DNA from 2 places in the Duganella zoogloeoides genome. Region 2 is predicted to be linked to the other one. Evidence: predicted binding sites of a transcription regulator. Region 2 holds the regulator's gene; the other holds the start of a gene.
The links. The regulator NrdR, encoded in region 2, represses ribonucleotide reductase genes. The targets are predictions, from matches to a motif close to CACNANATNTNGTG.

Region 1: SR858_RS22490 (ribonucleoside-diphosphate reductase subunit alpha) is a predicted target of NrdR. The motif match lies at 4,004-4,017, and genes of this name have one in related genera.

The regions. Positions count from the first base shown of each region.
Region 1 is NZ_CP140152.1:5,095,761-5,107,394, forward strand. Features, by position in the region: gene SR858_RS22485 (ribonucleotide-diphosphate reductase subunit beta) at 1-732, opposite strand, end outside; gene SR858_RS22490 (ribonucleoside-diphosphate reductase subunit alpha) at 868-3,822, opposite strand; gene ampD (1,6-anhydro-N-acetylmuramyl-L-alanine amidase AmpD) at 4,108-4,704, opposite strand; gene SR858_RS22500 (sigma-54-dependent transcriptional regulator) at 4,701-6,128, opposite strand; gene SR858_RS22505 (sensor histidine kinase) at 6,143-7,816, opposite strand; gene SR858_RS22510 (PP0621 family protein) at 7,821-8,117, opposite strand; gene SR858_RS22515 (cytochrome C assembly family protein) at 8,114-8,917, opposite strand; gene SR858_RS22520 (ABC transporter ATP-binding protein) at 8,957-9,751, opposite strand; gene SR858_RS22525 (ABC transporter permease) at 9,748-10,587, opposite strand; gene SR858_RS22530 (ABC transporter substrate-binding protein) at 10,588-11,556, opposite strand.
Region 2 is NZ_CP140152.1:4,261,742-4,273,375, forward strand. Features, by position in the region: gene SR858_RS18840 (riboflavin synthase) at 1-520, opposite strand, end outside; gene ribD (bifunctional diaminohydroxyphosphoribosylaminopyrimidine deaminase/5-amino-6-(5-phosphoribosylamino)uracil reductase RibD) at 529-1,638, opposite strand; gene SR858_RS18850 (GspH/FimT family protein) at 1,646-2,167, opposite strand; gene SR858_RS18855 (type IV pilin protein) at 2,275-2,730, opposite strand; gene SR858_RS18860 (pilus assembly protein) at 2,727-5,120, opposite strand; gene SR858_RS18865 (pilus assembly PilX family protein) at 5,140-5,631, opposite strand; gene SR858_RS18870 (PilW family protein) at 5,648-6,682, opposite strand; gene pilV (type IV pilus modification protein PilV) at 6,682-7,254, opposite strand; gene SR858_RS18880 (glycine-rich domain-containing protein) at 7,455-8,165, shown strand; gene nrdR (transcriptional regulator NrdR) at 8,355-8,828, opposite strand; gene glyA (serine hydroxymethyltransferase) at 8,886-10,133, opposite strand; ZMP/ZTP riboswitch at 10,230-10,353, opposite strand; gene SR858_RS18895 (SDR family oxidoreductase) at 10,512-11,261, shown strand; gene ybgC (tol-pal system-associated acyl-CoA thioesterase) at 11,402-11,634, shown strand, end outside.

The DNA of each region.
Region 1 (11,634 bases), 830 kb from region 2:
CTGGTACTGCTCGGCGGCGCCCATCATCTTGTTCTGGCGGCCCAGCGCCAGGATCTGGGTGAAGCCCACATAGAAGAACAGGCCTTCCATCAGGCAGGCGAACACGATCAGGGACTTGAGCAGTTTCTGGTCGCTTTCCACGGTGCCGGTGGTGAAGGCCGGGTCGGTCAGCGTGTCGATGAACGGGATCAGGAATTCATCCTTGTCGCGGATCGATTTGACTTCGTTGTAGGCGTTGAAGATTTCGGCTTCGTCCAGGCCCAGCGACTCCACGATGTACTGGTAAGCGTGGGTGTGGATCGCTTCCTCGAACGCCTGGCGCAGCAGGTACTGGCGGCACTCGGGCGCGGTGATGTGGCGGTAGGTGCCCAGCACGATGTTGTTGGCGGCCAGCGAGTCGGCGGTAACAAAAAAGCCGAGGTTGCGCTTGACCAGGCGACGCTCGTCGTCGGTCAGGCCGTTCGGATTCTTCCACAGCTCGATATCGCGCTGCATGTTCACTTCCTGCGGCATCCAGTGGTTGGCGCAGCCGGCCAGGTATTTGTCCCACGCCCACTTGTACTTGAACGGTACCAGCTGGTTGACGTCGGTTTTGCCGTTGATGATGCGCTTGTCGTCGGCATTGACGCGGCGCGCCACTTGCTCGGCGGTGGTGCCCTCGCCTTCCAGCGCGGCAGGGTTGATGGCGGCAGGTGCGGCCGGTGCGGTGTCTTCGTCCCAGGAGAGCGACATAATGGATTCCTTCTATATATATGTGGTCCCGGCAGCCCGGGACGGCAAAGCCGTCGTCCCCGCAAGGGAGGACGACGGCGCTCAAGCTAAAGGTGCCGGGCGGTGTTCAAAACGCGCCCACTGCACCGTGGCGGATTATTGGCAGGCTTCGCATTCCTCGAAACCATCGTCGCCGGGACGCAGGTAGCAGGCTTCGCCGTCTTCCTCCGCGGATGCGGCAACTGCCGCGGCGGCTACCGGGGCAGCAGCCGCTACCGGAGCGACCGGCGCCGCAGCCTTGGCGCTGGCCGACATGCCGCCATCGACTGCCACGGCGTTCAGGGCGCCGGTCTTGGAGGTCGATTTCTCGGTATGGGTGGCCGAGGTGGTGCGCAGGTAGTACGTGGTTTTCAGGCCGCGCAGCCAGGCCAGCTTGTAGGTCTCGTCCAGCTTTTTACCGGACGCGCCAGCCATGTAGATGTTCAGCGACTGGGCCTGGTCGATCCATTTCTGGCGACGCGAAGCCGCTTCCACCAGCCAGCTCGGCGAGACTTCAAACGCGGTAGCGTAGATGTCGCGCAGGTCGTCCGGGATGCGGTCGATCTTGGTCAGCGAGCCGTCGAAGTATTTCAGGTCGGCGATCATGACTTCGTCCCACAGGTCGCGGGCTTTCAGGTCGCGCACCAGGTAGCCGTTGATCTCGGTGAACTCGCCCGACAGGTTCGATTTCACGTACAGGTTCTGGAAGGTCGGTTCGATACAGGCCGACACGCCGATGATGTTCGAGATGGTGGCCGTCGGCGCGATCGCCACGCAGTTCGAGTTGCGCATGCCGAACTTGGCGATGCGTTCGCGCACCGGGGTCCAGTCCATGGCCGACGACAGGTCCTGCTCGAGGTAGCCGCCGCGCTCTTCGGCCAGCAGCTTGATCGAGTCTTGCGGCAGGATGCCACGGTCCCACAGCGAACCTTTGTACGACGCGTAGTGGCCACGCTCTTCGGCCAGTTCGGTCGAGGCCAGGTAGGCGTAGTAGCACACCGCTTCCATCGAGGTATCGGCAAAGTTCACGCACTCTTGCGAGGCGAACGGCACGCGCATCATGTGCAGGCAGTCCTGGAAGCCCATCACACCCATGCCCACCGGACGGTGGCGCATATTGGCGTTGCGTGCTTTTTCGACGGCGTAGTAGTTGATATCGATGACGTTGTCGAGCATGCGCATCGCGGTGCGGATGGTTTTTTGCAGCTTGACGTGATCGAGCTTGCCTTCCTTCATGTGCGCCGGCAGGTTGACCGAACCGAGATTGCAGACGGCGATTTCGTCAGGACCGGTGTTCAGGGTGATCTCGGTGCACAGGTTCGAGCTGTGGACCATGCCCACGTGCGACTGCGGCGAACGGATGTTGCATGGGTCTTTGAACGTGATCCATGGGTGGCCGGTTTCGAACAGCATCGACAGCATCTTGCGCCACAGGTCGAGCGCAGCGATTTTCTTGAATACGCGGATCTCGCCGGCAGCAGCACGGGCTTCGTACGCAACGTACGCTTTTTCGAAGGCCTTGCCGACCAGGTCGTGCAGGTCCGGGGTGTCCGATGGCGAGAACAGGGTCCAGTCGCCCTTCTCCATCACGCGCTTCATGAACAGGTCGGGAATCCAGTTGGCCGTGTTCATGTCGTGGGTGCGGCGGCGGTCGTCGCCGGTGTTTTTACGCAGGTCCAGGAACTCTTCGATGTCCATGTGCCAGGTTTCCAGGTAGGCGCAGACCGCGCCCTTGCGCTTGCCGCCCTGGTTGACCGCCACGGCGGTGTCGTTGACCACTTTGAGGAACGGCACCACGCCTTGCGACTTGCCGTTGGTGCCCTTGATGTGGGCGCCCAGGGCGCGCACTGGCGTCCAGTCGTTACCGAGGCCGCCGGCGAACTTGGCCAGCAATGCGTTTTCCTTGATGGCGTCGTAGATGCCTTCCAGGTCGTCCGACACGGTGGTCAGATAGCACGACGACAGCTGCGAGCGCAGGGTGCCCGAGTTGAACAGGGTTGGAGTCGACGACATGAAGTCGAACGACGACAGCAGGTGGTAGAACTCGATGGCGCGCGCTTCGCGGTCCTGTTCGTTGAGCGACAGGCCCATGGCCACGCGCATGTAGAACGCCTGCGGCATTTCGATGCGCACGTCGCGCACGTGCAGGAAGTAGCGGTCGTACAGGGTTTGCAGGCCGATGTAGCCGAATTGCAGGTCGCGGTCGGCAACCAGCGCCTTGGCCAGGCGCTCGAGGTCGAACTCGGCCAGCTTGGCGTCGAGCAGTTCGTTCTTGATGCCGTTGGCGATGTATTGCGGGAAGTACGTGATGTACTCGGCAGCGGCCGCGCCTTGCGCGACTTCCTTGCCGAAGACTTCCTTGCGGATGGTGTGCAGCAGGATGCGGGCCGTCACTTGCGAGTAGGCCGGGTCTTTTTCCATCAGCGCGCGCGCCGCCAGGATGGCGGATTTGTGCAGCTCTTCCACCGGCACGCCGTCGTACAGGTTTTTCAGGGTCTCGGCAACGATGGCGTCGGCATCGACGTGCTTTTCCAGGCCGATGCAGGCGGCGTTGATCAGGCCGGTCACACGGCTCATTTCCAGCGGCTTGCGCTCGCCGTTTTCCACCACGTGGATTTGCGGCGCGGTGATGGCGGCAGAACCACCTTGCGCTTCCTTGGCCAGGCGGCGCTCTTCCATGTGCTTGGCGCGGTACAGCACGTAGGCACGGGCCACGTCATGCTCGCCCGAGCGCATCAGCGCCAGTTCCACCTGGTCCTGTACGTCTTCGATGTGGAAAGTGCCGCCCGAAGGCTGGCGGCGCACCAGGGCCGAGACCACGCTGGCGGTGAGCTGCTCTACCAATTCGCGAATGCGGGCCGAAGCGGCGCCCTGGCCACCGTTGACGGCCAGGAAGGCCTTGGTCACAGCGATCGCGATTTTCGACGGTTCAAACGCGACGACCGCGCCGTTACGGCGGATGATGCGGTAGTCACCGAGGTCGCTGGCGGCCGTGGACGGGCTGCTGGCGGCGCTCGCAGCGGCTGCTGGGACCAGCGCTGGATTGAAGGTGTTGTCTTGAGTAGATTGCATTGAAGCTCCCCGGTAACAGCGTGCAGCCGTGCTGCGCGATGTATGTTTATAAATAAAATGGCAAAAATAAAGCCTGCAGCCGGGCGAACCAGGCTGGCTTATTGTTGCGGAATATAGAGCTGAGTGGATGTTGCCCTGGCCCCGTGCCGTACAACAGGTTAAGAACCAGCGCCCTGAGAACTACTACATCTAGTGTTTAAACGAATTCCATGCACTGATTGTAGTAGCCGCAAAGTACCCGTGCAAGGGTATTTTTTAGCGGTAAAGGCAATTTTTCAATTGACTTTACAGGAGGCCTTTCACTACGCGCAGTCCGGGGTTAGCAAGTACTAACGACGGACTGCTCTCGGCATATTTTTTCCAGTCAAAAAACGCGCCGGGGTCGGTTTTGCGGCCCGGCGCGACGTGTTCGTGTCCTTGTATATCGGTAACCGGATACCGCGCCAGCAACGCCCCGGTCAGGTCCGCCAGCGCCGCATATTGCGCCGCCTCGAACGGGGTGTGGTCATTGCCTTCGAGCTCGATACCGATCGAAAAATCATTACATTTTACCCGCCCCCGGAACAGCGAGATGCCGGCATGCCAGGCGCGCGCGCCGGCCGGGGCATACTGCACCACGCGGCCGTCGCGCCGGATAAAGAAGTGGCTCGACACCCGCAGATCGCGCAGGTCCGCCAGCGAAGGGTCAACATTATAATCGAGGCGGCCGGTGAACAGGTCCGACACCTGCGGACCGCCAGAGCGCCCGCCCGGCAAACCGATGTTGTGGATGACCAGCAGGGTGATGTCTTCGGGGTCGGGCCGCGCGTCGATGAACGGGCTGTCGTAGCGCGCCGCCGCCGGCCACCAGCCGTCGGCATCGACGGCGACTACAGGTTTCATGCTTCAGGTTCCTGGATATTGAGTTTCTGCATTTGATAGCGCAACTGGCGGAAGCTGATGCCCAGCAGTTGCGCGGCCTGGGTGCGGTTGAACTGCGTCTGCACCAGTGCCCGCAAGATGATATCGCGCTCGATGGCGATCAGGTAGTCGGGCAGGCTGGCCGGCAAGTCGGCCGGCGCGGGCGACGATATGGCAGACGACGCGGCAGACGACGCGGCCGCCGCCACGCCATCGCCACCCTGGCTCCCCTGCCCGGCCTTGAGCGCCAGGTCGGCCACCTCGATCACGCCGTCGTTGGCAAACGCCAGCGCACGCTCGAGGATGTTTTCCAGTTCGCGCACATTGCCGGGAAAGCGGTAGCCGGCCAGCGCTTCGAGCACGCCCGGCCCCAGCGCCGCCTTGTGGCCGCCGCCGCCGAGGCGTTCGAGGATGGCGTCGGCCAGCGCCGGCAGATCGCCCTGGCGTTCGCGCAGCGGCGGCACCGCCAGTTCGATCACGTTCAGGCGATAGAACAGGTCCTGGCGAAAGGCACCCTGCTCCACGCACCGCGCCAGGTTCTTGTGGGTGGCGCTGATCAGGCGCACATCGACCGGCTCCTCCGACGTAGCGCCGATCTTGCGCACGCGCCGCTCCTGGATCGCGCGCAGCAGCTTGACCTGCATCGCCAGCGGCAGATCGGCCACCTCGTCGAGCAGCAGGGTGCCGCCGTTGGCGGCCTGGAAAAAGCCGTCGCGGTCGTCGGCCGCGCCGGTAAACGCCCCCTTGCGGTAGCCGAAAAACTCGGCTTCCATCAGCGCCTCCGGGATCGCACCGCAGTTGACTGCAATGAAAGGCTGGCCGGCGCGCGGGCTGCGGGCGTGGATTTCGCGCGCCGCCAGCTCCTTGCCGCTGCCCGATTCGCCGTGGATGGCGATCGGCGCCATCGACCGCGCCAGCCGGCCGATCTGCGCGCGCAGCGCCGCCATCACGGCCGATCCGCCCTTGAGCCGGCCGTCCACGGCATCGGCAGCGGCATCGGCCGGGCCATTGCCAGGCATACCGGGCGCGGCCTCGTGCACCCGCAGCGCCGAACGCACCAGCAGGCGCAGCTGATCGAGGGCGACCGGCTTGGCGATGTAGTCGAACGCGCCGGCCTTGAGCGCGACCACCGCGTTGTCGGCACTGCCGAAAGCGGTGACCACCGCGATCGGCGTGTTCTTGTATGTGGTGGCCACGTCGCGCACCAGTTCCAGCCCCAGGCCGTCGGGCAGGCGCATGTCGGTCAGTACCAGTTGATAGGGGTGGCGGGCCAGCAGCGCGCGGGCCTCGGCCACGGTAGCGGCGCTGTCGACATCGAGCCCCATTTTTACCAGGGTCAGCTCCAGCAGTTCGCGCAGGTCGGCTTCATCATCGACGACGAGCACGCGGGGGGACCTCACGCTCATGGACAGCCTTTCGATTACTTTTGCGGTGGTGCGAAAGTGATGACAAAGCGGCCGCCGGACCGGCGATCGACGCGATGACTGTCGTGGCTGTTTTCGATACCCTCGTCGATACCAACACTATCGAAGCGGTATTCATAATCGAGCCGCGCTTCATTATTCAAACACATTTCCCGCGCCAGATACAGCCCCAGCCCGGTTCCTTTGCTCGATGTGGTGTAAAACGGTTCAAACAGATGCGCGCGCACCTCACCGCTGATGCCGGGACCATCATCCTGCACGTGCAATTCCAGCCAGTTCGGCTGCCGCACCAGGTCCAGCCGCACCGACGCCGGCGCGCCGCTGGCGTAGCGCAGGGCATTGCCGACCAGGTTGGCGATCACCTCGCGCAGGTGCAGCGGATCGAAATGCACGGTGGTCCCGGGCGCAACCGACACGGCAATCTGGTCCTCGGCCAGGCCGTGGGTTTCGATGAATTCGTCGCGCATCTCTTCCAGGAAGCTGCCCAGCGCCAGCGGCTCGTACTGGACGTGGGATTTACGCGACAGTTGCAGGATGTCCTCGACAATGCGGTTGACCCGTTTGACGTTGTCGCCAACGATGCGCAGCAGGCGGCGCTGGCCGGGATCGGCGATGTCTTCTTCGAGCAGCGCGGTGGCGTGGCCGATGGCCGATAGCGGATTGCGCACCTCGTGGGCGATGCTGGCGGTGAGCCGGCCCATCGAGGCCAGTTTGAGCTGCTGGGCGCGCTCCTCGATCTCGCTCACCTCCTGCAAAAAAATCACGCTGCGCGCCAGATTGGGCCCACCGGCGATGACGTCGCCGAGATCGACGGCGGCAAACCGCGCCTTGAGGCGGATGCTGAAATACGGCTTCAGGGTGATGAAGGCGGTATCGAGCGCGGGATCGGCGCGCCATTCGGCGTAGGCCAGCGCCAGCGGCGCATGGTCATCCGACGCCGACAGCTCCGGCCCGGTCAGACCGAGCATGTGCTGCGCGGCCGGATTGCCGGCCCAGATGCGGCCATCGGCATCGACCACCAGCACGCCGTCGGCCACGTTGGCCATCACCAGCCGGTTGACCGCCTGCTGCACGCCGATCTCCACGCCGCGCCGGATCGCCAGTTCCTCCTGGCCGATCAGCCGCGCCGCCATCCGGTTCACGCCCAGCACGGCGGCAAAATATGCGGCGCCGTACAAGCCCGATTGCAGCAGCACATGTTCCCCCTCCATCTCCAGTACCTGGATCACGCCCACGCCCAGCATGAACAGCGCGACCAGCGCGGTGCAGAACAGCGCCAGCACCAGCGGCGCCAGGATGGCCGTGCCAGCCAGCGGAAACAGGTACAAGATGGCCAGGCCGCTGCGCAAGCCGCCGCCGTCCACATATAAGAGAGAGATGATGGCCAGGTCGCAGGCGATTTGCGTGAGCACCTGCACCAGGAAGCGGCGCTGCAGGTACACCGCCGTCAAGGCAAAGCCGATCGCCAGCACCAGGTAGGCCAGGCAGATCCACAAATACAGGTAGTGGCCGGAGGCGCGCAGGCCGCGGCCGTCAAAGCTCAGGTAAACCAGCAGCACCAGCGCGATGACGATGCGCGTGGCGTTGAGGGTTTGCAGCGAGCGCCAGAAGGTGGCGCGCGTGGGATGGGAGTCGCCTGGCAAAGCCGGAGGGGCTTGCAGGCGATCCATGGCGTCAGTTCGGTGGCAGGGCGGCGTGCGCCTTGCTGCAGTAGATGGCGCCGTCGAAGCGCACGGCCTCGCCGGCCGGGAAGAACACGCCGCAGTGCGCGCATTCGAGCATGGTTTCAGCCTCGATGGCGGGCTTTTGCGCGCCGCGCGGTGCATACCCGGCAGGACCGCCCGGCGCCTGCTGCCGCTGCTGCGCGTCGCGCATTTGTTGTTCGGCGCGCTTTTGCGCGCTACGAATCTTGCTGCGGATCGCGAAGACGATCAGGCAAATCAAACCCACCCAAAACAAAATGCGGCTCATGCCCATCCTTTATGCAGTACAACTTCAAACACGAAACGGCTGCCGACATACGCCAGCAGCAAGGTGGCGAACCCCGCCAGGGTAAAACTCAGCGCCGTCTTGCCGCGCCAGCCGCGCAGGCGGCGCCCGGCCAGCAGCGCCGCGAACAGCAGCCACGACAACATGGTAAACGCCGATTTATGGTCCCACTTGAGCGCCTGCCCGAACAGTTGTTCGGAAAACACGATGCCGGACAATACGGTCAGCGTGAGCAAGGTAAAACCGATGCCGATCATGCGGAACAGCAGCTTTTCCATGGTGAGCAGCGCCGGCAACTGGTCGAGCGCACCCGACAAGAAACTCTTGCGGTCGGTGGCCGCGTGCAGCCGCGCTTCCTGCAACGCCATCAGCACGGCGTGGAAAGCGGCAATGGTGAGCGTACTATAAGCCAGCGTGGCGACCGCGATGTGCCAGCCGAACAGCGGGGTCTTGTCGCCAAGCGCGATCAGGTTGCCGGGGTAGATCGCCTGCAGCGCGACGGTCAACGCGGCAGCCGGCATGACCAGCCGGCGCAGGCCGTCGAGGCCGAAGTTGCGGTTCTCAAACCAATACGCGGCCACCGACACCCACAGCGCCGACGACAGCATGGCTGCAAAACCGAGCCGCAGCGAGCCGTCGGCAGCGACGTCGGTCCACAGCCCGGCGCCATGCACCAGCCATGCCACGACGGTCACCGCCGACACCAGCGCGCCGCGGCGCGACGGCAAGGCCGCGCAAAAGAGATACAGCACGATGGCTGCGATGAACAAATAGGTCTGCATGCACCCAGTTTACACTATCGCTCAATCGGCGGCAGCCCCTCAATCGACCGCCGCCATCCGCAGTTCGTCGTGGTGGTGGCGTTGTTGTTCCTCCATCACCAGTTGTCCCAGCTCGCGCTTGAGGGCGTTGAACGATGCATCGGCCGGATCACGCAGGCGCGGCAGGTCCACCAGCAGGTCGCGCTTGATGGTGCCGGGGCGGTAGGTCATCACCACGATGCGGTCGGCCAGGTAGATCGCCTCCTCGATGCTGTGGGTGACAAAGATGATGGTCTTGTTCAGCGCCGCCCACAGCCGCAGCAGCTCCTCCTGCAAATTGCGGCGGGTGAGCGCGTCAAGCGCGCCGAACGGCTCGTCCATCAGCATGATCGGCGAATCGAGCGCCAGCACGCGGGCGATTGCCACCCGCTGGCGCATGCCGCCCGACAGGTCTTTCGGGTAGCGGTGGCGAAAATCGGCCAGCGCCAGCATGGCCAGCAGCTGATCCACCTTGGCGGCTGTGGCCGCTTCGCCCTTGCCCTGGATGCGCAGGCCGAAGCCGATATTGTCGGCCACCGTCATCCACGGGAACAGCGCATACTCCTGGAATACCATGCCGCGCTCGGGACCGGGGCCGGTCACCAGCCGGCCGCCGGCGGTAATGGTGCCGGTGGTGGGCGGCGCAAAGCCGGCCACCGCATTGAGTAACGTCGATTTGCCGCAGCCCGAAGGCCCCAGCAAACAGACGAACTGCCCTTGCGGAATGGCGAGATCGATGCCCTGCAACGCCACCATGTCGCGCCCGGCCGTATGAAATACCTTGCCGACGCCGTCTATCAGAATATGCGGATTCATTGCTGCTCCAGGCCGCGGTGCCAGCGCAGCAGATGGTTGTTCAACCGGTTCATCGCCACGTCGATCGCCAGGCCCAGCAGGCCGATGGTGACCATGCCGGCGATGATCTTGTCCGACCAGAAGTACTCGCGCGCCTCGAGGATGCGGAAACCGAGGCCGTTGTTCACGGCGATCATCTCGGAGACGATCACCACGATGAAGGCGGTGCCGATGCCGATCCGCACGCCGGACAATATATATGGCACGGCGGCAGGCAGGATCACCCGCACGAACAGGGTGGCGCCGGAGGCGCCGAGGTTGCGTGCGGCGCGCAGGTAGATGCCATCGACCTGGCGCACGCCGGCGATGGTGTTCATCAGCACCGGGAAGAACGCCCCCAGCGCGATCAGGAACACGGCCGGCGGATTACCGAGCCCGAACCACAGGATCGACAGCGGAATGTAGGCGATCGGCGGAATCGGCCGCAGCAGCTGCACCATCGGGTTGAACCAGCGGTAGGCGCGGGCATTGGCGCCCATGGCCAGGCCCAGCGGCAGCGCCAGGCCGGCGCCGATGGCGAAGCCCACCGCCACGCGGTACAGGCTGCCGAGTGAATCGACGATCAGCTCGCCCGAGCAGGCCCAGGCCAGCCAGCTGCCGTCGGCGGCATGGTACGGTTGCAGCGGCAGCAGGTACTCGAGCCACTTGCCCACCACCGCCAGCGGCGACGGCAGCACCTGCGGATTGACCCAGCCCAGCGCGGTGGCGGCCTGCCACAGCACGATCACCAGCGCCGGCACGATGGCGCCGACCAGGCCGGCGCCCGCGCGCTGCCAGGAGAAGGATGCGGCGGCCATCTATTTCACACCCAGGGTTTTCTTGGCCGCCAACAGCAGGTCGGTGCGCACCCAGTCGTGGGCAGTCGGCACGTTGCGCAGGCGGCCCACGCCGGTCTTGAGCATGGTGTCGGCAGTGACCTGGATGTGCTCGGGCGTGATGTCGTAGCTGAACGGCGAATTGCCGATGGCATCGATAAAGTCGGCACTGCTCAACTGGCCCTTGAACAGGACTTCGCGCACGTATTTTTCGGCGGTGGCCGGCTGCTCGATGAAGGTCTTGGTGGCTTGCACGAAGCAGCGCATGAATTTTTCAGCGAGCGGGCGCTGTTGCGTGTAAAACTTTTCGGTCATCACCATGGTGCGCACCGGTTCGCCGATCGGGGTGTCGTAGGGTTTCAGGATTTCGCTGCCGAAACCCTGGCTCAGCGCCTGCGACGACTGCGGTTCGGACTGCATCATGGCGTCGATATTGCGGCCCAGCAGTGCATGGTTGAGGTCGGCGTAGGCGAGGAACACCAGCCGCACGTCCTTGCCCGGCTGGTCGGACGCGGTCATGCCGTGCTTGTGCAATTCGGCCAGCAGCAGCACGTCCTGGATGGCGCCGCGCGTCACGCCCACGCGCTTGCCCTTGAGGTCGCGCACGCTCTTGAGCTGCAGGTCGCTGCGCCCCACCAGCCGCGCGCCGCCCCGGGCAAAGCCGGCCACGACAAAAATCGGCGCACCGCCGGCACGGCCGAGGATGGCCGCTTCCGACGCGGTGGTGCCCACGTCGAGTTCGCCGGCGATGATGGCCTGCATCACGTCCAGGCCCTTGGCGAACACGTGCTCCTCCACCTTGAAGCCGCACTGCGGTGCGATTTCCTTGATGTACGAGACGGCGCCGAAGTGGGCGAGCTTGAGATTGCCGAGCCGGACCACCTGCTGCGCGCCCGCGCTGTGACAGACGGATACCAGGGCCAGCAGGCAGCCCAGTGCTTTGAGGTTCATCCGATTCTCCTGATAATTGTCCAGCGGTAAGATATACCGTGAGGCAATTATTCAGGCTTTGCGGCGGATCAACGCATG
Region 2 (11,634 bases):
TGTGCGGGATCAGGTTGATCGAGAACTGGCACACCAGGTCGGCGCCGGTGCCGATGTCGGTCACGCGGTTGACGGTCAGCGACACGCCGTTGACCACGATCGAGCCTTTGAAGGCCAGGAACTTGGCAAGCTCGTGATCGGCTTCGACCACCAGTTCCCACGATTCGCCCACTGGCTCGAACTTGCGCACCACGCCCAGGCCATCGACGTGGCCGGACACCAGGTGGCCGCCCAGGCGCTCGTTCAGGGTCAGCGCCTTTTCCAGGTTTACTTCGGTGAGCGTATCGAGGCCGACGGTGCAGTTGAGGCTTTCGCGCGAGACATCGACGCGGAAGTTGGACTCGTCCTTTTCCACAACCGTCATGCAGGCGCCGTTGATGGCGATCGAGTCGCCGAGCGCAACGTCGGCCAGCGGCAGGCCGCCGGCATGAATGTCCAGGCGCACGCCTGCAAACGAGCCGCCTTCGAGCGGGGTGACCGAGGCGATTTTGCCGACTGCGGCAACGATTCCAGTAAACATAAGAGTTCTCAAATAGGGGTGGAGGAACGATTAAAACGGGCCAGCAGCCGTACATCGGCGCCGATCTGCTTTACTTCGTGGAATTTCAACGACTGTTTTTGCGACAAATGCGTGAGCGCCGGCAGCGCGAACATGCCTTGCGCATCGCCCAGCAACATCGGCGCGAGGTACACCAGCAACTCGTCAACGCAACCTTCGCGGATCAGGGAGCCATTGAGCTTGCTGCCTGCTTCAACATGCAATTCATTGATCTGGCGCCGGCCCAGCTCGCGCATCAGCTCGGGCAGATCGACCTTGCCGGACGCATTGGGCAGCAGGATCACTTCGTTGCCCAGCGCGCGCAAGGCTGCGCCCTTTTCCGGGTCGCGCACGGCGGCCACGATCCAGGTGCCGCCTCCTTGCAATATCTTGGCGGCCGGGTCGATTTCAAGGCGGCTGTCGATGACGATGCGGATCGGCTGGCGCGGCGTGTCGATGCCGCGCACGTTCAACTGCGGATCGTCGGCCTTGACAGTACCGATGCCGGTGAGGATGGCGCAGGCGCGCGCACGCCAGGCGTGGCCGTCGGCGCGGGCCCGCTCGCCCGTGATCCACTGGCTGGCGCCGTTGTGCAGCGCGGTCATGCCATCGAGGCTGGCGGCGGTTTTCATGCGCACCCACGGCAGACCACGCGTCATGCGCGAGAAAAAGCCGATATTCAATTCATAGGCTTGCTCGGCCAGCAAACCGCTGCTCACCGCAATACCGGCTGCGGCCAGCTTGGCCATGCCCTGCCCTGCCACCAGCGGATTGGGGTCTTCCATGGCCGCCACCACGCGGGCCAGGCCGGCGTGCACCAGCGCGTCGGCGCACGGCGGCGTGCGGCCGTGGTGGCTGCACGGCTCGAGCGTGACGTACGCCGTGGCGCCGCGCACGTCGTGGCCACGGGCCTGCGCGTCTTTCAATGCCTGGATTTCCGCGTGGTCGCCGCCCACCTGCTGGGTGACGCCGGCGCCGATCACTGCGCCGTCGCGCACGATCACGCAGCCGATGTGCGGATTGGGCGACGTGGTGTACAGGCCGCGCTCGGCCCAGGCCAGGGCCAGGGTCATGCCCTCGGTATCGTTGTGGATTCTCACTATGTCCTTAATCTAATGCGCCTGTGCAGGCAGCCTCCACGGCCGGATCGCACACGCGCAGCCGGCCCAGCATATTGATCTTGATGTTGCGGACGTTGTCGCCCAGCGCCAGCGACAGCGTGCCCCAGCGGGCGGCCAGGCTGTTCGCTGCGCTGCAACTGCGTCCCGCACCATTATAAGCAACGTAGGCTGGCGGCGCTTTGGAAGAGAACGAAATGCCCATCCGCAGGCCATCAGGCAGCGGGCCGCGCCGGAAGATCGCGGTCTCGCCGGCATCGGGCCGGCGGTTGCCGTTGGCATCGACAAACACGATCCAGCCGCCCCGCCAATCGATGCCGCCAGGGTCGAGCGGCGCCAGCATGACCATGCTCCCGCGCGCGATCGCCTGCGAGCGGGTGAGATCGATGGCGGCCACCAGGTCGGTGACGGCAGCGCGCAACCGCTGGCGCTGCATCGTCTGCTGATAGGCGGGCGCAGCGGCGGCTAGCAGGATGCCGGCCAGGGCAAGCACCAGAAGCAACTCGACCAAGGTGACGCCTGCTGCTGTGGCGGCGCGCCTGCCAGGGCATCGGGGCGACGGTTGGCGAATATGCATCGTGTCAGTGGCGTGCGCGGTGTGCATGGTATGCCCGGAATTTAGCGCCAGCAATCGGCCCGTGGCCCACCTGCCTGGCGCAGACCACTGCTGGTCAATGTCAACTCGCCGCAGTCGGCGTCGCGAAAGCGCGCGTCAACCCGGGGCGTGCCGGGTGTGGCGACCAGTTGCACGCACGTGTCCAGCGTGTGGCCATCGCAGGCTTTACCTTCGATTTCGTAGCCGCTGGCCGGTGCGGTGGCGCCGCTCCACCACTGGAACTGGCGCTGTTCGGGGTCATCGCCTTGCACGGCGGGGCCAAAGGCGAGATAGCTGCCGTGCTGGGTGAAGTAGCGCTCTTGCTGCAACATCAAACGCTGCATGGTGGCTTGCGCTTCGTGGCGGCGGGTGCGCACCAGGTGGTCATTCCACGCCGGCGCGGCAACAGCCGCCAGCAGCATGGCGATGACGCATACGACCAGCAGTTCAATCATCGAAAATCCGCGCGGCGTGTTCATGGCACCGCCCGTTGCGCTTGGTGCGCCTGGTTCGCCTGGTTCGCTTGAGGCTGCTGGTATGCCTGGTGCAACTGGCGCCAGTTTGCTACCTCGCGCCAACTGAGGCGGCCGGCGCGTTTGCGGGTGTGGACCGTGCCCAGCACCGGTTCGCCCTGTGGCCCGGGTGTGCCGATGGCGAAGTCCTGTTCCAGGTTTGCCCGGCCGGTGGGCTCCCGCGCCGTGGGGGGCTTAATGGATGGCACTGGCAGCAACAGCGGCCGGGGCACGTATCGTGTGGTGCGTTCGGCAACGACAGGCGGCGGCGCTTCCAGCGTGGGCGGCAATCTGGCGGTAACGCTTTGGCCGAGCGCCAGGCCGGTCAGCACGTTGAGCACGTAAGTTCGGCTGTGCGCGGGCGAGCAGGATGCGCCAGGATTGCCCGGTGTGGTCGGCGTGGTCGGCGTCCCCGGGGTGGCAGGTGTGCCCGGCTGGCCCGATTGCCCGGACTGGCCTCCCTCGTTAATGGGCAGCACGGTATTAAATGCCAGCGCACCGTTCACCAGTACGCCACTATCGAGGCTGCGTTCGCCGGTGGTGGACGATGCCAGCAAGTCCATGTACCAGCCCATGCTGCCTGGCGCCATCGCTTCGCCTTCGATGGCGAGGCGTTCGCTCGCCGGATCGCCTTTGAGCTCGCGCCGCGTAAGCTGGCGCCGGCCGGAGACAGGTTCGGGCGGCGTGCGCAGGCTGTCGCGGATGGCGTAATAGGTTTGCGGCGCGAAGCGGGCTGGATCGCGGTCGGCCTGTTCGATCAGCTTGCCGGTGCCGAACAGCACCAGGTAACCGCCATTGTCGGCGTGAGCCACTTGCGGCAGTTGCGCGATAGGCTGGCGGCGGCCGCTGGCATCGCGCGCAACAAACAGCGGTGATAGCGACGCGTTGTCCGCTAGCGGTTGCGCCTGTCCTGTCTGAGCCGTCTGAACCACCGGTCCCGTCTGGACCGTCTGGACCGTCTGGATGATCTGCCCCGTCCGCACCGTCTGAATCACCTGCCCCGCCTGGCCGGCCTGCGCCGCAAGGCTCCACGATGGACCGGCCGTCAAGTCGAAGCGCCACAGATTGCCTTGCAGGTCGCCGGCGTACGCGTAGCGGGCGGCGCCCTGGCGATCGGCCACCAGCGCTGGCGCGTACAAGGCATTAGGCAAGGTGGCGTCCGCGATGGGGGTGCGCAAGCGGTAGTAATTGTCGTTGAGGCGCCAGGGCGCATTGCGCGGCTTGTCCAGCGCCAGCAGGAACAAGGCGCCGTCGCCGGAAGGGCTGGCGTTGCCGTCGGCAGCGTAGTTGTTCAAGCCGCTGGCGACGACTGCAAAATAGCGATAAACCGGTGCGCCGCCGTACGTGCCCACGCGCAGCTTGGCCAGTTGCGGTGTGCTGGTGACGTTGCCGATATTGGGATCGTGGCGGTCGGTGAATTCCCACAGCACGCCGCCCTGTTCTGCAAACCGGACGGGATCGGTGATATCGAGCGCGAACACGCCTTGCGCACCGCCGCCCATACCGGACACCAGCACCGTGCGCGCGCTGCCGGCGATCATCACGTCGCCCGCCTGGGTCGGACCATCGACGTAGGCGCGGTGTACATAATCTTTATCGGCCAGCCGGTGCAACGCACCGAACAGCGCGGCCGGGACGTAGGCAAACAGCTCGGCGCCATCGGCAGCATTGAAGGCATGCAGCATGCCGTCGTTGGCGCCAAGATAAAGCATGTCCGGCCGCGCCCGCACCAGCCCCTGTGAGGATTGGCCCACGTTCACCGGCGTGCTGTGGACCGAGTTGCCCAGCACGCTGCCGCGTGCGCGGAATAGCGTACCTTCTGCGCTGCGCTCGCCGCGTAACCAGGCCAGGCGTTGCGGGCCGCTGCCGTCGCTGGCAGGATCGAGCTGGGCGCGCTGCTCGGGCGACAGGGCTTCCCACGCGAACGGCACCATGACCAGAGTGCCGTCAGCCTGGACGATGGCGGTGTGAAGATTGCGCCGTTCCGGCGGCGGCGATGCGGCGCGGATGGCGCTGCCGGTGAGCAGTGCGCCAGCATCCCATACGGCCTGCTTCGCTTGCGACAAGCCGCCGGTACCGGGCGCCATCGCATAGCGGATGAAGCTGCCGGACCAATCGGCCGTCTGCATCGCTGACTGGTACAAGGTGCCGGCCTGGTCGGGCTTGCTGGGAACGAGTACCAGCGCGGGGCCCTCAAGTTGTCCCGCACTGTCCTGGCGGCACGACGACGCCAGCGGTTCGCTGGCGATCGCCAGCAATGGCGGCGCAGACCAGGCGGCGTTGCTCACGCCCCAGCTTACACACGCAATCAGGCAGTAAATCAGGCACCGTTCCGGCACCATCGTCAACCAAACCATCTGCGTACCCATTTATCCCTCACTCAGCTATGAACACACTCTGCAACACTACTTCCGTGCCGGGTTTCGGGCCGAAGCCGATCGCCGTCACGCGGTAGCAAGTCTGTGGATCGGCTGCGTCGGTGCCGGGTTCGTGGCATTCCAGGCTTTCGATCACGTAACGCGGCTTTTTGAAGGGCAGCAATCCCATGCCGGTCTTCATCGTCGCGCCGGTCGCCTCGCCGTATTCGACGGTGCAGCCGCCGCCATCGTCGCCGCCCAGGTCGGCGTGCTGCCAGGCGGGATCGACGCCGCAGGCGTCCTGCGCCACCACGGCGCTGCCGTTTTGAATACTGCGCTCTGCATCCGCCAAGGCATCCTCCGCCGCGTGGAAGGCGATTTCGCGGTCACGCTCGCCACGCGCGGCCTGTTCGCCCTGCAAACCCAGGCGCGCAGCCGACGCGCCCAGCAGCATGACCAGCAACATCATGACCAGGCACACCACCACCGTTACTCCGCGTTGCGTACGCATGGTCGTGACCATGGTGTCACCCGCTCTTGTTGCGTAGCATGACCGTCAGTCCCACCAGGCGCCGCGCCCGCCATCGCTCCGTCGCCGGGATCTGCGCTTCCATGAGGCGCGTGCCCAGGTCCTGGCTGTGGCCGTCTGCATACGCCGGCCCGAACAGGTCGAATTGCATGGCGTGGGTGTCACTACGGGTGTTGCCGTCGCCATGCAGCAGCAAGGCCAGCTTGACGGTGCATACGCGTTTCCAGTGGCTGCGCCGCTGCAGTTCGCGCTGTTGTTCTTCTGGCGTGGCGCCTGCTGGCGCCAGCGCGTTGTCGAGGGCGCGGATGGCGGTGGCGCTCAAGTATCGGTTGGGGACGCCGTCGGCAGGCTGGTCGGTGTCCAGGCCGTACAGCACCTGGAACGATTCGACGCCGCGCACGATGGCGTCCGCGCCCCAGTTGCCATTGCCCAGATATTTGCAGCGCAATTCGCCGTCGCCGCCCTCGCCCAGTGCGACATAGAAGATGCTCCAGCCGAGCGCGTCGCCATCATCGGGCGCCGCCACGCCGAAGCCGCCGCAGTTGATGCTCGAGCCATCGCCGCTGATGCCCTGGCCGTGACCGGCAAAGCGCACGGCCAGCACATCGCTGCCGTTGGCAACAGCTGGCAGCGGCGTAGCAATGCCGTAGCTGGCCTTGCCCAGGCTGTGCGCATCCCAGCCGCTGATCAACGCCGGCGCATCGTCGGCGATGGATACCGGCGCGGTCGTGCTGTCCCAGTTGACGTAAGCGCCCTGCCGCACCGACTGCGCCATGATCTCCAGCGCATAGCGGCCGCCATCGTCAAGCCAGGCGCTCTCGGCGTGGTGGCGATAGTTGCCGGCCGACGCCAGCAGCAGGCTGCCAGCCAACAAGGTCAACAAAAGCCCCAGGCCGGCGGCAACCAGCAGCTCGACCAGGCTCCAGCCGTCCTGGCGCGTGAGCTTTATGAACCTGCTCCGAGATCGGCCTTGCTTACGCGAGCACTTCATTAACGTGCTCGGATACAGGCCCTGGTGGCGCACGCGTTTCATCACAGTGCTCCGACCGGCAGCGCCACGCCCGGCACATGCTGGCCGGTGCGATCGACTTGCGGCCTACCGTCGGCGCGTTTGCCGCGCCAGCCCACCTTGATCACCAGCGGTGCACCGGCCCCGCCACTGCAAGGCCACAGCAAGGTGCCGCCGCTCCACAGGCCGGCGTCGCGGCAGATCACCACGCGGCCGCTGGGCAGGTGCGTGCGCAGGGCAGTCTTGATTTCGTAGAGGTCGAACCAGGCCAGTTGGGCCGCGTTGCAGGCATCGGCGTAGCACAGCACGGCCGGCGGCGCGGGCGGAGGCTGGTCGAGCACGTCGTAGTCGAGGGTCAGGTAGGGATTGGCGCCATCGGGCAATTGCATCTGCGACGGATTGGCGCGCAGGCGTTCGGCCATACTGGTCGCCAGCAGCGATGCCTGCGCCAGCAAGGCGCTCTGGTGCCGCGCGCGCATGGCCGCCAGTTGCATCGACACCCCGCCGACGATGCCCACCGCCAGCACGAACACGGCAATCAGCACCTCGAGCAGGGTGAAGCCCCCAACCGACCACAACTTTGTACCTGAGCGCACGGCCAACCTCCGCTACATGACGAGGACAGGGTTCGACGTTAGCAGTGCTTTATGGCTGAGATCTGCGATGGATCAAGCGTGCGCTCGGGTTCGGCCGGTTGACAACAGTTGGCGAACACGACAGTAAAGCGGTAAGACGACACGCTTGCATTCGGTTAACTTTTAAGCAATCATGGGCCACCATGTGATCGGGGCCAATTATGAGTTTTCTCCTTGTCTTTGCTGGTACCTGCCTGGCTGGCGGTGGTGGCTTCGTCTGGCAGCGCCAGCGCCGCACCCGGCGCGAGGCCACCATCCGCGAGTTTCTGCTGCCGAAAGGATTGTTCGAAGCACTGCGTGTTCATCATCCGCAACTGACGCCCAAGGATTGCCACCTGGTGGCACAGGGACTGCGCCAGTTCTTCCTGGTCCACCTGAAAAGCGGCGGGCAGTTTGTGTCGATGCCGTCGCAGGTAGTGGACGACCTGTGGCACGAATTCATCCTCTACACCCGGGCTTACGAACAGTTTTGCCGCAAGGCATTCGGCGGCACCCTGCACCACACTCCGGCCATCGCGCTTGACCAGCGCCACCGTGGCAACGACGGCATCCGGCGCACCTGGCGCCTGGCCTGCGCCGAAGAAAATATCGATCCGCGCCATCCGTCGCGGCTGCCGTTGCTGTTTGCGCTGGACAGCAAGCTGGCCATCCCGAACGGCTTCGTGTACGTGCCCGATTGCGACGGCGTCGCGCGCAAGGGCGGTCAAGGCGATGGTGGTGGCGGCGATACTTACTGCGGTGCCCACCTCGGCGGTGGCGACAGCGGCTCAGGCACCGGGAGTGGCGACAGTAGCGATGGCGGTGGCGACAGCGATGGCGGTGGCGACAGCGGCGGCTGCGGTGGCGGAGGATGCGGTGGTGGCGGCGACTAGGCGCGCCCGACACAACCGCGACAGCAGTGACAGCGATGGCGACAGCGGCGGGAATAGCAGTGACTGCGGTGGCGGAGATTGCAGCGACCAGGCGCGCCTGACGCAAGCTTTCGCGCGAGCAGCAGCGACGAAGATGGTACGAAGGTACAGCAGGAGCTGCAACACAGCAAAGGAGGACCGGTCAGGCCCCTACTCGGTCTTGCGCGGCTTGCTTTCCTCACCCACTTCCGCAATCGCATTCTGGAACTCGGCCAGGTCTTCGAAGTTTTTGTAGACGGAAGCAAAACGGATGTAGGCCACGGTATCGAGGCACTGCAATTCCTGCATGACCAGTTCGCCGATGTAGCCGGTATCGACTTCGCGCAGGCCGCTGGTGAGCAGTTTTTCTTTGATGGACGAGACCGCCGCATCGACGGCGGGCGCCGCCACGGGGCGTTTGCGCAAGGCCAGCGACAGGCTGCCACGCAATTTTTCCGCCGAGTATTCGGTACGGCTGCCGTTCTTCTTGACCACGGCCGGCATCACCAGCTCGATGCGCTCGTACGTGGTAAATCGTTTATCACATTTCGTGCAGCGACGGCGACGGCGGATGGCATCCCCTTCCTCGGATACACGCGTATCGAGAACCTGGGTATCGTCATGCTGGCAGAACGGACATTTCATATGAGCCACTGAATATTGAAACGGCGCGCCGGTGGTGACCGCCGGCGCGCCAGGGGATTACTTGGCGTAGACCGGGTACTTGTCGGCCAACACTTTAACAGCAGCTTTGACACGCTCGATGGTGGCGGCGTCGTGCGGGTTGTCCAGCACGTCGGCGATCAGGTTGCCCACTTCTTCCGCTTCGGCTTCCTTGAAACCACGGGTGGTCATCGCTGGCGAACCGAGGCGGATGCCCGAGGTCACGAACGGCTTCTGCGGATCGTTCGGGATGCCGTTCTTGTTGGTGGTGATGTGGGCGGTGCCCAGGATCGCTTCGGCTTCCTTGCCGGTCAGGTTCTTCGGACGCAGGTCCACCAGCATCACGTGCGACTCGGTGCCGCCGGAGACGATACGCAGGCCGCGCTTGATCAGGGTCTTGGCCAGCACGTCGGCGTTGATCACCACTTGTTGCTGGTAAGCCTTGAATTCAGGCGTCAGCGCTTCCTTGAAAGCCACTGCCTTGCCGGCGATGACGTGCATCAGCGGGCCGCCCTGGATGCCGGGGAAGATGGCCGAGTTGATGATTTTCTCGTGCTCGGCCTTCATCAGGATGATGCCGCCGCGCGGGCCGCGCAACGATTTGTGCGTGGTCGAGGTGACGAAGTCGGCGTGCGGCACCGGGTTCGGGTACAGGCCTGCAGCGATCAGGCCTGCGTAGTGGGCCATATCGACCATGAAGTAAGCGCCCACTGCCTTGGCAACGGCTGCAAAACGCTCAAAGTCGATCTTTTTCGAGAAGGCCGACGCGCCGGCGATGATCAGCTTCGGCTTGTGTTCCTTGGCCAGCGCTTCCATCGCGTCGTAGTCGATGTCTTCTTCAGCGGTCAGGCCGTACGACACCACGTTGAACCATTTGCCGGACATGTTCAATGGCATGCCGTGGGTCAGGTGGCCGCCTTCGGCCAGCGACATGCCCATGATGGTGTCGCCTGGTTTCAGGACGGCGAAGAACACGCCCTGGTTTGCCTGCGAGCCGGAGTTCGGCTGCACGTTGGCCGCTTCCGCGCCGAACAGCTGCTTGACGCGGTCGATCGCCAGTTGCTCGACGACGTCCACGTATTCGCAGCCACCGTAGTAGCGCTTGCCTGGGTAGCCTTCGGCGTATTTATTGGTCAGCTGGGAGCCTTGGGCTTCCATGACGGCTGGCGAGGTGTAGTTCTCGGAAGCGATCAGTTCGATGTGGTCGTGCTGGCGGGTGTTTTCGTTCTGGATGGCGCCGAACAGTTCCGGGTCAACGCTGGCGAGGGTGTGATCTTTTGCGAACATGAAAAAACTCCAATAATGAGTAACGTTGTTGCTGGCAGGTTGGATCGAATGAGGGAAGCCAAAGCGGACAGGCAGCCTCTTTCGTGCATTCCATCGATGGGCTGCCCAGGCGAACGGCTGTTGAAATCTCACGTTTCCCGATGGATGTCCATCTTTCGCCGACGGACCAGCGCACCATTTTGGGGCTGCCCGCAGCTTTTCGCCAGTTACGTGAGACGTAATGGAACCCGGATTGTAATTTATGCGCCAGATTTGAGCAAATTTGCGCGAAAGGCGGGCTGATCTAATTTGCAACATCGGCATTTTGCGGCATCGCCGGGCGACATTGGGCATTTCAGCTACAATTTTGCCACCCTGTCACTCACTCTAGGAACCCTCATGATCGTCTTCATCACTGGCGCCTCCGCCGGCTTCGGCGCTGCCATGGCCCGCATCTTCGTTCAAAACGGCCATAAAGTCCTGATCGCCGGCCGCCGCGCCGACCGCCTGCAGGCCCTGGCCGCCGAACTGGGCGACGCCACCCTGCCGGTCGTGCTCGATGTGACCGACCGTGCGTCGATCGCGTCCGTGCTGGCTGGTTTGCCGGAAGCCTGGCGCCAGATCGACGTACTGGTTAACAACGCCGGCCTGGCACTGGGCGTGACGCCAGCGCACGAATCGTCGCTGGAAGACTGGGACACCATGATCGCCACCAATATCAGCGGTCTGGTTGCGATGACGCGCGCCATCCTGCCGGACATGGTCAAGCGCGGCAGCGGCACGATCATCAATATCGGCTCGGTCGCCGGCGATACGCCTTATCCGGGCGGCAACGTGTATGGGGCGACCAAGGCCTTCGTCGAGCAGTTCACGCTCAACCTGCGTGCCGACCTGGTGGGCACGGGCGTGCGCGCCACCAACCTGGCGCCGGGCCTGTGCGGCGGTACCGAGTTTTCCAACGTGCGCATGAAGGGCAACGACGAGGCTGCCGCCAAGGTCTACGAAGGCACCACGCCGCTGACCGCCGACGATATCGCCAACACCGCGTACTGGATCGCCACCCTACCCGCGCATATCAATATCAACCGCATCGAGATGATGCCGACCTGCCAGGGTTATGGCCCGCTCAACATCAAGCGCACGCTGTAAGCGCGGCGCGGCGAATGGACAGTAAAACTTAAATTTCGCTGAATTTTGCAGGGGAAGGACGCAATTGGCCCGTCCTTCCTTCAACCAGAGCAATAAATTCGCGTAGAATGTTGCTCAATCTTATTTGCAATCAACACAACATGCCAGCACAGTTCGACTGGAATGTCCGGGTCTATTACGAAGACACCGACGCCGGCGGGATCGTCTATTACGCCAACTACCTGAAATTCTTCGAGCGGGCCCGTACCGAATGGCTGCGCCACCTCAATGTGAACCAGCGCGCATTGCAGCAGGAACATGACGTGTTGTTCGTCGTCAAAAGTGTGACCTCGGAGTATCATGCGCCTGCAAAGCTTGACGACGTAATAAAATT